DNA from 2 places in the Streptococcus nasisuis genome. Region 1 is predicted to be linked to the other one. Evidence: predicted binding sites of a transcription regulator. Region 1 holds the regulator's gene; the other holds the start of a gene.
The links. The regulator NrdR, encoded in region 1, represses ribonucleotide reductase genes. The targets are predictions, from matches to a motif close to ACACNATATATNGTGT.
Positions count from the first base shown of each region.

Region 2: a site for NrdR is predicted at 2,452-2,467, ahead of nrdH (glutaredoxin-like protein NrdH). Genes of this name have one in related genera too.

Region 1 is NZ_CP162268.1:2,215,159-2,223,075, reverse strand. Features, by position in the region: gene gndA (NADP-dependent phosphogluconate dehydrogenase) at 1-14, shown strand, start outside; gene AB1F57_RS11255 (DNA-binding response regulator) at 92-784, shown strand; gene AB1F57_RS11250 (AI-2E family transporter) at 1,140-2,258, shown strand; gene nrdR (transcriptional regulator NrdR) at 2,340-2,831, shown strand; gene AB1F57_RS11240 (replication initiation/membrane attachment protein) at 2,818-3,978, shown strand; gene dnaI (primosomal protein DnaI) at 3,978-4,877, shown strand; partial or broken gene AB1F57_RS11230 (nitroreductase family protein) at 4,874-5,586, shown strand; gene der (ribosome biogenesis GTPase Der) at 5,603-6,913, shown strand; rRNA gene AB1F57_RS11220 (16S ribosomal RNA) at 7,347-7,917, shown strand, end outside.
Region 2 is NZ_CP162268.1:1,637,511-1,645,427, forward strand. Features, by position in the region: gene acnA (aconitate hydratase AcnA) at 1-2,286, opposite strand, end outside; gene nrdH (glutaredoxin-like protein NrdH) at 2,604-2,822, shown strand; gene nrdE (class 1b ribonucleoside-diphosphate reductase subunit alpha) at 2,852-5,011, shown strand; gene nrdF (class 1b ribonucleoside-diphosphate reductase subunit beta) at 5,202-6,161, shown strand; gene AB1F57_RS08275 (type II CAAX endopeptidase family protein) at 6,202-6,879, opposite strand; gene AB1F57_RS08280 (LapA family protein) at 6,890-7,207, opposite strand; gene AB1F57_RS08285 (type II CAAX endopeptidase family protein) at 7,222-7,905, opposite strand.

The DNA of each region.
Region 1 (7,917 bases):
ATAGCGAAAAATAAATAATAGAAGTAGGGCGTGCAAGCGCCCTTCTTTCTGACTGAAATGGTCTTGAAACTTTCGATTAGATAAGGATATTATGGCTAAGAAAATTTTGATTGCAGGTCGTGAGCGCAATCTCTCGCATTTTGTTTCCATGGAATTGCAGAAGAAGGACTATTTGGTGGACTATGCTTCTACTGGCCAGGAGGCTTTGTCCTTGGCGCATGAGACGGATTTTGATTTGATTCTCATGAGTTTTCAGCTGTCAGATATGTCCAGTAAGGAATTGTCCACGCAGTTATTAGCTATCAAACCTGCATCCGTCCTGATTGTGGCTATTGATTCGGCAGATGTGGATGAGCATGGCGAGGAAGTCTTGTCCTATGCGGTTTCCTATGTGGTCAAGCCCTTTGTCATCAGCGAATTGGTCGAGCAGATTTCAGCTATTTTCCGTGGTCGGGATTTTATTGACAATCATTGTACTCAGGTTCCCTTGCAGGCTGCTTATCGAGATTTGAAAATCGATTTTCAAAATCGCACGGTATCCCGTGGAGATGAGCTGATTAACCTGACTCGTCGAGAGTACGATCTCCTGGCGACCCTGATGAATAGTCCTGAGCCTGTCACTCGCGAACAATTGTTAGAGCGGGTTTGGAAATACGAGGCGACATCATCGGAAACCAATGTGGTGGATGTCTATATCCGCTATCTGCGTGGGAAATTGGATGTAGCTGGAAAACCGTCCTATATCAAGACAGTTCGCGGTGTTGGATATGCCATGCGTGACTAAGTAAGGAAGGCTTGTCCTTTCTTGAATTTGTAGACAGAGTTTTTTTCGGACTTTCCTGAGGTGATGTCGGACGGTAGCGACTTCCTTCGGAATTTCATACCTAGCCATTGAGCCTAAGGTCTCCATGGCTCCGAATGCTTGAAATTACAACGTTTCAAGCATTTTCATCACAACGGAAAGCCTCGGTTTAGGCTCGCTCCGCTCGCAAAATAAATCAAATTTTTATTTTTCTTAGCAGAGCTACTCAGTTTATTTTACCTAGAGCATAGTTTGTCTACATTCTGAAGAAAGGCTTGTCCTTTCTTTTTTGCTGGGCTTGTGTTAGTATTGTTAGTAAGAAATCTAAGGAGTAATTATGAATTCGTCATTTAAAGAAAAGGCCTTGCTAATTTTATTGGCGGGTGCAATCCTCTTAGCTGTCCTTAATTGGTCGGCCTTGTACGCTATTATTAAGCTTGTCCTAGCAAGTATGAACTCTCTCTTCATTGGAGCAATCATTGCTTTCATCTTGAATGTACCTATGAAAAAGCTGGAAGAACAGCTTGAAAAGGTTGCTTTTTTGAAAAAATCCAGCCGTAGTTTGGCCATTGTAGGGGTCCTCATTGCCTTTGTGATGATTGTGACAGGTTTGGTTCTGATTGTCTTGCCAACCCTGACCAAGACAGTTTCAGAGCTAGTAACCGTCAGCCGGACGGCTATTCCAAAATCGGTCACAGCCCTTACGGATTTTCTGGAGTCCAACGGTTTCTTGTCTGGCCAGATTGGTGACCAGATTGCAGGTTTTATTGAACAATTTAGGAATCTAGACTTTATTTCTAGTATTGTCACTCCGGTTCTGTCTCATCTGGTATCCAATGTTACAGGCATTTTTTCCAACACAATGACCCTGGTTATGGCCTTTTTCTTCACTTTGGCTATCCTGGGAAGCAAGGAACATCTGCAGTCCATGACGGGGAAACTCTTGCAGGCTACTCTGCCACAGAAAGCAGTTCGTCTGATCAACTACGTCGGGGAAGTTGTGATAGATACCTATGATAAATTCTTGATGAGCCAAATTGTAGAGGCCGTTATTATTGGGGTCCTGGTCTTTGTCAGCTATGGACTTTCTGGCATCCCCTATGCTAGCATGGCCGGTATTTTGGCAGGGGTCCTATCCTTTGTTCCCTATATCGGTCCATTTACAGCCTGCCTGATTAGTGCCCTCTTTGTGGCGGTACAAAATCCTTTGTTGGCTCTGTGGTCTATTGTTCTCTTCCAAATCATTCAATTGATTGAGGGAAATGTCATCTATCCGCGCGTAGTTGGACAGTCGGTTGGTCTGCCAACCCTCTTCACCCTGGCTGCAGCCCTGATTGGTGGAAATTTGTTTGGCCTTCTAGGAATGGTCTTCTTCACACCAATTTTTGCGGTCATTTACCGTCTGGTCAGGGAATGGGTTCACCATCGCTTGGATGACCAGATTGAAGGTGCTTAGGAAAGCGTGCTTATCGCTTTCTTTTATTTTTGACTATTTTATGCTATACTGAAGTGATAAAAGCAAAGTAGGAGAAAGAGTATGCGTTGTCCAAAGTGTCAGAGTTTGAAGTCAAGTGTTGTTGATAGTCGCCAGGCAGAAGATGGGAATACCATCCGTCGTCGCCGTTCCTGTGACCAATGTGGTCAGCGTTTTACCACCTATGAGCGAATTGAGGAAAAAACACTAGTAGTTGTTAAAAAAGACGGCACCCGTGAGCAATTTTCGAGAGAGAAAATTTTTAATGGCATCATTCGTTCGGCTCAGAAACGTCCAGTATCAACCGGTGATATTGATCAGGTGGTCAATCGAATTGAACAAAAGGTTCGCGCCCAAAATGATAGCGAAGTAGAAAGTGACTTTATCGGCAATTTGGTCATGGAAGAATTAGTTGAACTAGATGAAATCACTTATGTACGCTTTGCCTCTGTCTATCGTTCTTTCAAAGATGTTGGTGAGTTAGAAAACTTGCTCAAGCAGATGATTTCTAAGGGGTCAAAAGTGAAACCAGGTGTCAAAGATGAAACCAAATGATCCCTTTACCTATCTGAAAGCTGGAAATTTTGCACCTGATGTAATCAGCCTGAGCAAATGTTACCAGCCCATCATCGGTTTGGATGCGCTAGCGCTGTATTACTATTTATATAGTTTTGGTGACTCGGGGCAGGGGCGTTACCAATGGACTAGCATTCTAAATCACATGAATGTTGGCTTTCATCGCTTGCAGCAGGCGCTGGATATTCTGTCAGCAGTGGGTCTGTTGAAGATTTATCAGCTTGACGAGACTAGGGGCCTAGAGCTAGTACCTCCTTTAAGCGTCGGAGAATTTTTAGGCAAGCCCTTGTATAGGCATCTTCTTGAGCAAAGAATTGGCGAGGTTTCTGTGGAGAATCTCATACCCGCTAGCCCTAGCCAGGATAAGAATGTTTCCAAATCTTTCTCAGACGTTTTCGATGTGGAAGGACAGATTTCTCCTGTAGTTAAGAGTAAGAGGGACTTTGACTGGTCAGCCTTCAAGGCTATGATGGCCAAGGACCAGCTACGATTTCAGGATGAGACGAACGATGTGATTGCTCTTAGTCACATAGCAGAGCGGTCAGGCTGGACCTGGTTGGAAACCTATCGCAAGGCCAAGGAAACGGCTATCGGCCAGGTTATTTCGACCAAACGACTGTCACAGTCAGACCAAGCCTTCTCTAAACAAACGAGTGGGCTCACAGACCAGGAAAAAATCATCGTTCGTGAGGCCAGGTCCAAGTCTAGTCTGGAATTTTTGGTCTTCATTAAGGAACAAAGAAAGGCAGCAGTGACCCAGTCGGAGCGCAAGTGCCTGACAGATTTGGCTCAAATTGGTCTCTTGGATGAAGTTATCAATGTCCTTGTTCTTTACACTTTTAATAAGGTGGATTCGGCCAATCTCAATGAAAAATACGCCCTCAAGTTGGGCAATGATTTTTCCTATAAGGGGATTGGAAATGCAGAGGCAGCTGTCCTTTATCTGAGGGAATTGAAAGCAGGAAACAACAAGAAGGCAAGCGCCCAGAACAAGCAAGTATCAGCAACTAATGTTCCGGACTGGAGCAAGGAAGAAGTTAAGCAAGAGCAAACGAGAGAAGGACAGGCCCAACTAGCCGCCCTCTATCGCGAATTGGAAGAAATGGAAACACAAGGAGGTGGCTGATGAAATCAGTGCAAGACAGGCTGTCACAAACAGCCAACCCTAGTCGCAAGTCCTATCAAGAACTCTACCAGGAGATTGTAGCGGATACAGATGTGGCTGACTTTATAAAAAAACAAGGTCTGACACAGCAGGAAATTACCTTGTCTATTTCCAAATTTTTGGAATATATCAGCCAGCGCGACCAGTTTCTCAAGCAAGACAAAAGTTATATGGCCAAGGGCTACCAGCCTGTTCTCATCATGAATGAGGGCTATGCGGACGTGTCCTATTTGGAAACGGCAGAATTGGTCGATTATCGTCGTCTGGAAGCTATCAAAAATCGCATTCAGCTCATCAATATGCCAGCCAGTCTGAAAAATGTGACGGTGGCGGACATTGATAAGAACGATGAAAATCGGGTGGAAGTCATGTTGGCCATTGCTGATTTTGTCAAACGCTTTGATGAAAAGCCCAAAGGACTCTATATTTACGGTCATTTTGGCATTGGCAAGTCCTATCTCATGGCTTATTTGGCTAATCTCTTGTCTAAAACGCATTTGCAGTCGACCACCATGCTCCATTATCCGACTTTTGTGGTGGATATAAAAAATGCCATCAAAGACGGTTCAGTTAAGGAGCGAATTGACGAAATCAAGATGGCTCAAGTCTTGGTATTAGACGATATCGGAGCGGAGCAACATAGTCCGTGGGTGCGTGATGATGTTTTACAGGTCATTCTTCAGTACCGTATGCAGGAAAATCTGCCGACCTTCTTTACTTCCAATTTCTCCTTTGATGATTTGGAACGTCATTTTGCATCCGGCAAGTCTGGTGATGAGACCTGGCAGGCCAAACGGGTTATGGAGCGGATTCGTTATTTAGCACGTGATTTACATTTGAAAGGAAATAACCGCCGATGAATGAAACGATTGATTTAATGTTGAAACATAGCTCTGTTCGTCGTTTTACGGAGGAGCCTCTTGTATCAGAAGATCTTGAAGCAATCATCGCAGCTGGGCGAGCTGCCTCTAGCTGGAAAAATTTTCAGTCCTATTCCATTGTTGTCGTCCAAACAGAAGCGAAAAAACAAGCACTATATGACTTGGTACCACAGCCTGCCATTCTTCAAGCTCAGGCAATTCTTGTTTTTGTTGGGGACCATAATCGTGCCAGCAAGGCGGCGGAGCTTCATGGTTCAGACTTTGATGCCAAAGGACCAGAGAATCTCTTGATTTCATCAGTTGATGCTTCTTTGGCCGGTCAGAATACCTTATTAGCGGCAGAAAGCTTGGGCTACGGCGGAGTGTTTATTGGACTGATTCGCCATAAGGCTTTAGCAATAGCGGAGCTGTTCAATTTGCCGGATTATACCTATCCCATTTTCTGTATTGCTCTAGGGCGCCTGCTCAACATCATCCAGTTAAACCACGTTTGGCGACAGAGGCAATTGTCTTTGAGGAAGAGTATGTTGAGCAGGATATTGAAATCATCAAATCCTACGATCAGATCCAGACAGTATACGCTGGAGACCGCCAGACTGAATTGTGGTCAGAACGGATTGTAGCCCAATTTAGCCAGGCAGAACAAGCTGAAACCAAGGCTATTTTAGAAAAAAATAAATTATTGTAAGAGAAGAGGAGGAGCTATGGCTCTACCAACTATTGCCATCGTGGGACGTCCCAACGTTGGTAAATCAACATTATTTAACCGGATTGCGGGGGAACGCATTTCTATCGTCGAGGATGTGGAAGGTGTGACCCGCGACCGTATCTATGCGACTGCTGAATGGCTCAATCGCAAGTTCTCCATCATTGATACTGGAGGAATTGACGATGTAGACGCCCCCTTTATGGAGCAAATCAAGCACCAGGCTGATATTGCTATGAGCGAGGCTGATGTCATTGTCTTTGTCGTGTCTGGAAAAGAGGGCGTGACCGATGCGGATGAGTATGTATCTCGCGTCCTTTACAAGACCAACAAGCCAGTCATTTTGGTGGTCAACAAGGTCGACAACCCAGAGATGCGTAATGAGATTTATGATTTTTATTCGCTTGGACTAGGTGATCCCTATCCTGTGTCATCTGTCCACGGGATTGGTACGGGGGATGTCTTGGATGCAATCATTGAAAACCTACCAAATGAAGAGATTGAAGAAAATCCAAACATTATCAAGTTCAGCTTAATTGGTCGACCAAATGTCGGTAAGTCCAGTTTGATTAACGCCATTTTAGGCGAGGAGCGCGTGATTGCATCGCCTGTAGCTGGTACGACCCGCGATGCCATTGACACGCATTTCACGGATCCTGACGGTCAGGAATTTACCATGATTGATACGGCAGGGATGCGTAAGTCTGGTAAGGTTTATGAAAATACCGAGAAATATTCAGTTATGCGTGCCATGCGTGCCATCGACCGTTCAGATGTGGTCCTCATGGTCATCAATGCCGAAGAAGGTATTCGTGAATACGACAAGCGGATTGCTGGCTTTGCCCATGAGGCTGGTAAGGGAATCATCATCGTGGTCAACAAGTGGGATACGCTTGAAAAAGACAACCATACGATGAAACAATGGGAAGATGATATTCGCGACCAATTCCAGTACCTGTCCTATGCACCGATTATCTTTGTGTCGGCCTTGACCAAGCAACGCTTGCACAAGTTGCCAGAAATGATTAAGGCTATCAGCGAGAGCCAAAATATGCGGATTTCTTCGTCTGTCCTCAACGATGTCATCATGGATGCCATTGCCATCAACCCGACACCGACAGACAAGGGCAAACGCTTGAAAATTTTCTATGCGACCCAAGTTGCGACCAAGCCACCAACTTTCGTGGTCTTTGTTAATGAAGAAGAGCTCATGCACTTTTCATACATGCGTTTCTTGGAGAATCAAATTCGCAAGGCCTTCGTCTTTGAAGGAACACCGATTCATTTGATTGCACGGAAACGGAAGTAACACACATGAGAAGACCCTTGGTCTTCTTTTTTGCTTAAAACCCAATTTTCTTTATTGACAATTGACCCTTTAGCTGATAGAATAATCAAGCTATCATTTGAAGCCTTTGTTGATCTGGCTTTTAGAACCTAGCCGATGAAAAAATTAAAAATTTTTGAAAAAAGTTATTGACAGTATTCGTAATAGATGATAGAATAATGAAGTTGTCTCGCGCGGGACTATTGATGCAGGAGAAACGAAAAAAAGTTTCAAAAAGCAGTTGACAGGAAATCGTGGATGTGATATACTGATATAGTTGTCGCGATAGACGACAAGACCTTTGAAAATTAAAGAAGACGAACCAAACGTGCAGGGTGATTTATAGAAATATAAATCGTCAATGACAAAAAAACAATAAACGGATAAGCCAGAGTGCTTAGTCGGACAAACTAATTTTAATGAGAGTTTGATCCTGGCTCAGGACGAACGCTGGCGGCGTGCCTAATACATGCAAGTAGAACGCTGAAGGAGGGAGCTTGCTTCTTCCGGATGAGTTGCGAACGGGTGAGTAACGCGTAGGTAACCTGCCTCATAGCGGGGGATAACTATTGGAAACGATAGCTAATACCGCATAACAGTATTTACCGCATGGTAGATGCTTGAAAGGAGCAACTGCTTCACTATGAGATGGACCTGCGTTGTATTAGCTAGTTGGTGGGGTAATGGCCCACCAAGGCAACGATACATAGCCGACCTGAGAGGGTGATCGGCCACACTGGGACTGAGACACGGCCCAGACTCCTACGGGAGGCAGCAGTAGGGAATCTTCGGCAATGGGGGCAACCCTGACCGAGCAACGCCGCGTGAGTGAAGAAGGTTTTCGGATCATAAAGCTCTGTTGTAAGAGAAGAACTGTGAGAAGAGTGGAAAGTTTCTCACTTGACGGTATCTTACCAGAAAGGGACGGCTAACTACGTGCCAGCAGCCGCGGTAATACGTAGGTCCCGAGCGTTGTCCGGATTTAT
Region 2 (7,917 bases), 580 kb from region 1:
TACCAGGCTACCAATTCCAGCCTCCTGATACTTCATAGCAACATCATAAATCGGCAGAATTTCGCCATCATACTTGGTAAAACCACCAATTTTTCCATCTGCCAACTCATTTTTAATCCGGATATTGGCAAATGTTCCTCGCATCATGACCTGGTGGTTCCCACGGCGACTACCATAGGAGTTGAAGTCAAAGTATGAAATCCCATTATCCTCTAGGTAGCGAGCAGCGGGACTGAGCCGCGCAATGTTCCCCGCTGGTGAAATGTGGTCGGTAGTGACAGAGTCTCCAAATTTGGCCAGGACTGCTAGATTGTCCAAAGGCTTGATAGATAAATCCGCCTGCATATTATCAAAATATGGCGGGTTTTGAATGTAGGTTGACTTGTCATTCCAGGCATAATTTTTATCCGATGTCGTTTCAATGGCGTTCCAAGCTTGACTATCTGTAAAGACCTGTTGGTATTCTTCCTTATAAAGGTCACGGGTCACATACTGCTCGATATAGGCATCTACTTCTTCACGACTTGGCATGATGTCTGAGAGATAGACAGGTTGACCATTCTGGTCTTGACCAAGCGGCTCTGTCGTCAAGTCAACATTCATGTTTCCTGCAATGGCATAGGCCACTACAAGGGGCGGACTTGCAAGGAAATTAGCTTTGACAAGCGGATTGATACGGCCCTCAAAGTTGCGGTTACCAGACAAGACTGCCGAAACCAGCAAATCTTCTTCCTTAATGGCTTCTGCAACTTCTACTGGCAAATCACCGGAATTCCCGATACAAGTGGTACAACCATAGCCGACCAAGTTAAATCCAAGCGCATCCAGATAGGTTTGGAGGCCTGAATTTTTCAAGTAACCTGTAACAACTTTTGAACCAGGTGCCAGAGAAGTCTTGACCGTTTTATTGACTGTCAGGCCTTTTTCAACCGCATTCTTAGCCAGTAATCCTGCCGCTAAAAGTACGTAGGGGTTAGATGTATTTGTACAAGAGGTAATAGCGGCAATGGCCACATGACCTGTCTGAATCGTCTCATCTCCGTCTGCATAATGCACCGTCGCTGTCTTATCTAGCTCTGCCTTGTCCAAACCAAAACCACGAACACCAACTTCACGAGTGATGCTGGCAGCAAATTCCTCCTTGGCATCGGTCAATTCAATCAAATCTTGCGGCCGTTTTGGTCCAGAAATAGACGGCACCACCGTTGACAAATCCAACTCCAAAACCTTGGTGTAGGTTGGGAAATTGACCTCATCGTAGAACAGATGATTGACCTTGGCATAAGCCTCCGTCAAGGCGATATGGTCCTCTGAACGGTTGGTCAGGCGCATGTAGTTCAAGGTCTCAGCATCGATCGGGAAGTAACCACAAGTCGCGCCATACTCAGGTGCCATGTTGGAAACCGTCGCCCGGTCAGCCAGTGCCAATGAAGACAGACCTGGTCCAAAAAATTCAACAAACTTGCCGACAACATTTTCCTGGCGGAGCAATTGTGTCACCCGTAGAGCCAAATCTGTCGCTGTTGCAACCTTGGGCAGACTGCCTGTCAAATGAACACCAATCACTTCTGGAATTGGGAAATAAGACGCCTCTCCCAACATAGCTGCCTCGGCCTCAATACCTCCGACACCCCAGCCCAGAACACCGATACCGTTGATCATGGTCGTATGGCTGTCCGTACCGAACATAGAATCTGGATAAAGTAGGCCATCCTGCTCGATGACAACATCACTGAGGAACTCAATGTTGACCTGGTGGATAATCCCTGTTGCAGGTGGCACAGCCCGATAATTCTCAAAAGAGTTTTCCGCCCATTTTAAGAATTCATAACGCTCGTTATTGCGCTCAAATTCTAGCTCAATATTTTTTTCCAGAGCCTGGTCCGTACCGAAGTAATCGACTTGCACAGAGTGGTCAACCACCAAATCAACTGGAATTTCGGGGTTGATCAAATCAGGACTGCCACCCGCCTTAACCACCGCATCACGCATGGATGCAAGGTCAACCACAACTGGAACCCCTGTAAAATCCTGCAAAATAACACGACTAGGCTTAAAAGGAACCTCACCCTGTGGAGTTGCAGCCTGGTAGGTCACCAAATCTTTAACGTGACTTTTGGTCACATCTACACCATCTTCCTTACGAAGTAAGCTTTCTAGCAGAATACGAATCGTATAAGGGAGTGCATGAATATTCACACCATGTTCTTGGGCAACCTCTCCCAAATCATAGTAAGAGAATAATTTTTGTTTGTGTTCAAAATTCGATTTGTTCTTTTGAGTCATGTCTGTTACCTCTATGTATTCATTATGTATATTATACTGGAAGTTGCTTTTTTTATTCAAACACAACTTAACCATGAATGTTATATTTTATAACATATGGTTATTTCGCATAGAAAACAGCTCTACTACGGCTTAAACAAGGCTTGTAGACCTCATTTTCAGAAAACACTACATGTAGTATTTTCTTGTTCGATAATCATCTATATTTTGTGATTTGTTTAAGCTAACCCCTTGACTTTAACCCCAAAATCTTGTATTCTAGATTGGTAAATTTGAAGGAAATTATGCAATTTCCTTGTCAACAAAGGAGAAATCGAATGGTTACTATCTATTCAAAAAATGATTGTGTACAGTGCAAGATGTCTAAGAAATTCCTAGACCAACACGGTGTGGAATACAAGGAAATCAACCTGGATGAGCAGCCAGAATTTATTGACCACGTCAAAGGACTTGGTTTCTCAGCAGCCCCAGTGATTGAAACCGAAAACGACGTTTTCTCTGGTTTCCAACCTGCAAAATTAAAAGCCTTAGTATAAGAACCCTATTATAGAAAGAGATTGCGACTATGAGTTTGAAAGATTTGGGCGATGTGTCCTACTTCCGTTTAAATAACGAAATCAACCGTCCTGTCAATGGGCAAATCCCCCTCCACAAGGATCAGGAGGCCCTTAAAGCCTTTTTCAAGGAAAATGTTATCCCTAACAGCAAGCAATTCGATAGCATTTTGGATAAAATCAACTATCTTGTCGAGGAAAATTATTTAGAAAAAGAATTTTTGGAGCAGTACAGCCCAGAATTTCTCATTAAAATTGACCAATTTTTGAAAGACCAGAACTTCCAATTTAAGTCTTTCATGGCAGCCTACAAGTTTTATAACCAGTATGCCCTCAAGACAAACGACGGTGCTTACTATCTGGAAAGCATGGAGGACCGCGTCCTCTTCAACGCCCTCTATTTTGCGGAAGGTGACGAAGAATTGGCCTTGGATTTGGCAAACGAGATGATCCACCTGCGTTACCAGCCTGCAACTCCTTCCTTCCTCAATGCTGGTCGTGCTCGCCGTGGTGAATTGGTATCCTGTTTCTTGCTTCAAGTAACAGACGACATGAACTCTATCGGTCGTTCTATCAACTCTGCTCTGCAATTATCCCGTATCGGTGGCGGTGTCGGTATCTCCCTCAGCAACCTGCGCGAGGCTGGCGCTCCTATCAAGGGATATGAAGGAGCTGCATCTGGTGTCGTTCCAGTTATGAAACTTTTTGAAGATAGTTTCTCTTATTCCAACCAGCTTGGTCAGCGTCAAGGTGCCGGTGTGGTTTACTTGGATGTTTTCCACCCAGATATTATCGCCTTCCTTTCGACTAAGAAGGAAAATGCGGATGAGAAAGTTCGTGTTAAAACCCTTTCTCTCGGCATCACTGTTCCTGACAAATTCTACGAATTGGCTCGTAAAAATGAGGACATGTACCTATTCAGCCCTTACTCTGTTGAGCTAGAATACGGCGTGCCATTCAGCTATTTGGACATTACAGCTAAATATGACGAGTTGGTGGCCAACCCTCGCATTCGTAAGACAAAAATCAAGGCCCGCGATTTGGAGACAGAAATTTCAAAACTCCAACAAGAATCAGGCTATCCGTACGTCATCAACATTGACACGGCCAACCGCAGCAATCCAGTTGACGGCAAAATCATCATGTCCAACCTTTGCTCAGAAATCCTGCAAATCCAGACACCGAGCGTCATCAACGATTCGCAAGAATATTTGACAATGGGTACTGACGTTTCATGTAACTTGGGTTCAACCAACATTGTTAACCTCATGAAATCACCTGACTTTGGTCGTTCTGTTCGTGCTATGACACGCGCCTTGACCTATGTTACTGACCATTCGCACATTTCTGCTGTGCCTTCGATTGAGGCAGGTAATGAGCGTGCACATTCGATTGGTTTGGGTGCCATGGGACTTCATTCTTACTTGGCGCAAAACTTGGTGGACTACGGTTCAAAAACAGCCGTTGAATTTACCAATATCTACTTCATGCTCCTCAACTACTGGACTTTGGTAGAATCAAACAACATTGCACGCGAACGCAAGGCGACTTTTGATAACTTTGAAAACTCAAAATACGCAGACGGCACTTATTTCGATAAGTATGTGACAGGCGACTACCAACCACAATCTGACCGTGTTAAAGAATTGTTCCAAGGTATTTTCATTCCAAGCGGACAAGATTGGGCTGACCTGCGTGATAAGGTGATGGCAGACGGTCTCTACCACCAAAACCGCTTGGCAGTTGCACCAAATGGCTCTATTTCCTATATCAATGATGTCTCTGCTTCCATCCACCCAATTACTCAACGGATTGAAGAACGTCAAGAGAAGAAAATCGGTAAAATCTACTATCCAGCAGCAGGCTTGGCAACGGAAACTATTCCGTTCTACAAATCAGCCTACGACATGGATATGCGCAAGGTGATTGATGTCTACGCTGCTGCTACTGAGCACGTCGACCAAGGTTTGTCACTGACCCTCTTCCTCCGCAGCGAATTGCCAAAAGAGCTTTACGAGTGGAAAAATGAGAACAAGCAGACAACCCGTGACCTCTCTATCCTGCGCAACTACGCCTTCAACAAAGGCATCAAGTCTATCTACTACATCCGCACCTTCACCGACGACGGAGAAGAAATCGGATCAAACCAATGTGAAAGTTGTGTAATTTAACGTAGCAAGATTAGCTGTTGGCAAGCCAACTACCTAATCTACGCCAACCGCTATGAGCGGATTAGCTAGTTACCATACGTCAAATTGTGCTGCTTGCAAACAAAGCAATCTAATGAACGTCCTTGGGGCGTTTTTTAGCAAAAAATATGATACAATAGTGTAGATATTTCTAGAAAAGAAAGAGAGAAATATGGAAACCTACTACAAAGCCATAAACTGGAATGCCATTGAAGATGTCATTGATAAATCAACCTGGGAAAAATTGACCGAGCAATTTTGGCTCGACACGCGTATCCCTTTGTCCAATGACTTAGATGACTGGCGCAAATTGACTGCCGAAGAGAAAGACCTGGTTGGCAAGGTCTTTGGTGGTCTGACACTCTTGGATACCCTTCAATCTGAAACAGGTGTTCAAGCCCTCCGCCAAGATGTGAGGACACCACACGAAGAGGCTGTTTACAACAACATCCAATTCATGGAGTCTGTTCACGCCAAGTCCTACTCTTCTATCTTCTCCACTCTTAACACCAAGTCAGAGATTGACGAAATTTTTGAATGGACCAACAGCAATGAATACCTGCAACACAAGGCTAAAATCATCAACGAAATTTATGAAAATGGCACAGCGCTCGAGAAGAAAGTAGCCAGCGTATTTTTAGAGACCTTCCTTTTCTATTCTGGTTTCTTCACTCCGCTCTACTATCTTGGAAATAACAAGCTGGCCAACGTTGCTGAAATTATCAAGTTGATTATCCGTGACGAATCTGTCCACGGTACCTATATCGGCTATAAATTCCAGCTCGGTTTCAATGAATTGACCGAAGAGGAGCAAGACAAGCTCCGCGACTGGATGTACGACCTGCTCTATCAGCTTTATGAAAATGAAGAAGGCTACACTCGTTCGCTCTATGATAGCGTTGGTTGGACTGAGGAAGTTTTGACCTTCCTACGCTACAACGCCAATAAAGCCCTCATGAACATGGGACAAGACCCACTCTTCCCAGATTCAGCGGATGATGTCAATCCAATCATCATGAACGGTATTTCGACCGGTACATCCAACCACGACTTCTTCTCTCAAGTTGGTAACGGCTATCTGCTCGGTGAAGTAGAGGCCATGAAGGATGATGATTACCTTTATGGTTTGTAAAATAGATAAATAAAAAAGCAGTCGACCACTGCTTTTTTTTCTATACCCCAACCAATATCATGCCGTAGGCAATCAGATTGTTGACAAAATGGAGCGCCATTGAATAGCGGATATCTCGTTTGAGCAAGAAAATCCATCCCAGATTGACTCCCATTGTAAAGTAAATCAAGAACTGCGGAATGGTTGCAGGTCCGTGTGGTAGGCTGAACAAAATCCCTGACACAATCAAGTAAATCCCCACTGTTTTCATGCTCTGCATTTTCGGGAAGAAATAGGTGGCCAGAAAACCACGGAAAATCAATTCTTCCAGGATAGGGGCAAATACCACTACGGAGAAAAAAGCAAGAATGGGGTAAGCAGAAACAAACTGCACCACTATCATCTGGTTTTGGCTTTCCTCTACAGGAATGAGAAACTGAATGACAAAATAGACCAGGTAGACCAGAATAGGCCAGTGTAGCTTGTGGAACCAGCTGCTTTCGACGGTGTAGGCAATGGTCTTGCGTGGATAGACGACCTTCCAGAGGACCACAGCGAGGATTGTGGTCAGCACGATGCCGATAATGCCGCTAATCCAGACTGCTTGTTCCACAATTGGAGCTGGTAGCTCTGCTGCTAGTTGGTCCTTGAAGATGCCCAGCGAGATAAAGCTGCTGGTGACCTGGCTTGCTAGGAAATAAAGCACTATCAAGCCTAAGTGTTTGATAAATTTTAACATAGATAACCCCCTAATCTACTTTTCTAAATTCAGCAATAGCATCCAGTCTGACCAATCGAGTCGTGGTCTTACCGGCCTTGCCTGTCTGACTGAGCTTGACCCAATCCTCATCGCAGGCCTCAATCGTAAAATCCTGTCCAATCCCATCTTCAAAGACTACATGAACTGTAGTACCAACCAATTCTTCCACCATTTTTGACATGACATTTCCTCCATTTATCTGTCTTTTGAGTTTCTTGATCTGTTTGGCCAATTTCTTGACTTTTCCAGCATAGGAAAAATAAGATATATACAAGAAAACAACCGCTGCAAGGGCAACATACTCCATACTGCACCTCCGACTTATCCTAATGAACCATTCATGAGCATCTGCATCAAAAGCATGAGCAAAAATCCGATGATATTGTTGATGAAATGCACCAGCATGCTGTACTCCAAGCGTTTGCCTAGGCGGTAAATGAGACCTAGCACCAGCCCCATGCCTCCATACATAATCCAAGAACCAAGCCCTGTCGGAGCGTGCATAAGACCAAAGAGTAGACTGGATAAGATGAGACCGAAGATAGATTCCTTGCCAAAGATTTTGCCCATGATAAAGCCTCGGAAGACGATTTCCTCGACAATAGGAGCAAAAATAGATGTCAATAAAAACAAGATAATCGGAGGAAATCCCATATCTTCAATGGCTTGCTGATTGACTGTGTTGAGCCCTTCACCCGACAATTGCATGACAATGCCTGCTATGATTTTAACAGCAAAAACTGCAATAAATCCAAGGCCTACATAGGCCAACATCTTGAGAAAACCGTCCTGCCAAAATTTCGAAAGTAACTTCGCTTTACCTGCTAAGAAGATTTCCAAACCTGTCACTACCAGCAAGGCAGCGCTTGCCCAGACTAGATTGAGCCCTTGGTAATTGTCCAACCGAACTAAAACAAAGGTCGCACTGATATTTAATGCAAAAGCCAAGAGAAACCATAAAATATAGGGCCAATTTTTCACCATATTCCATTCTTTAATTTTCATCGCAATCTCCTT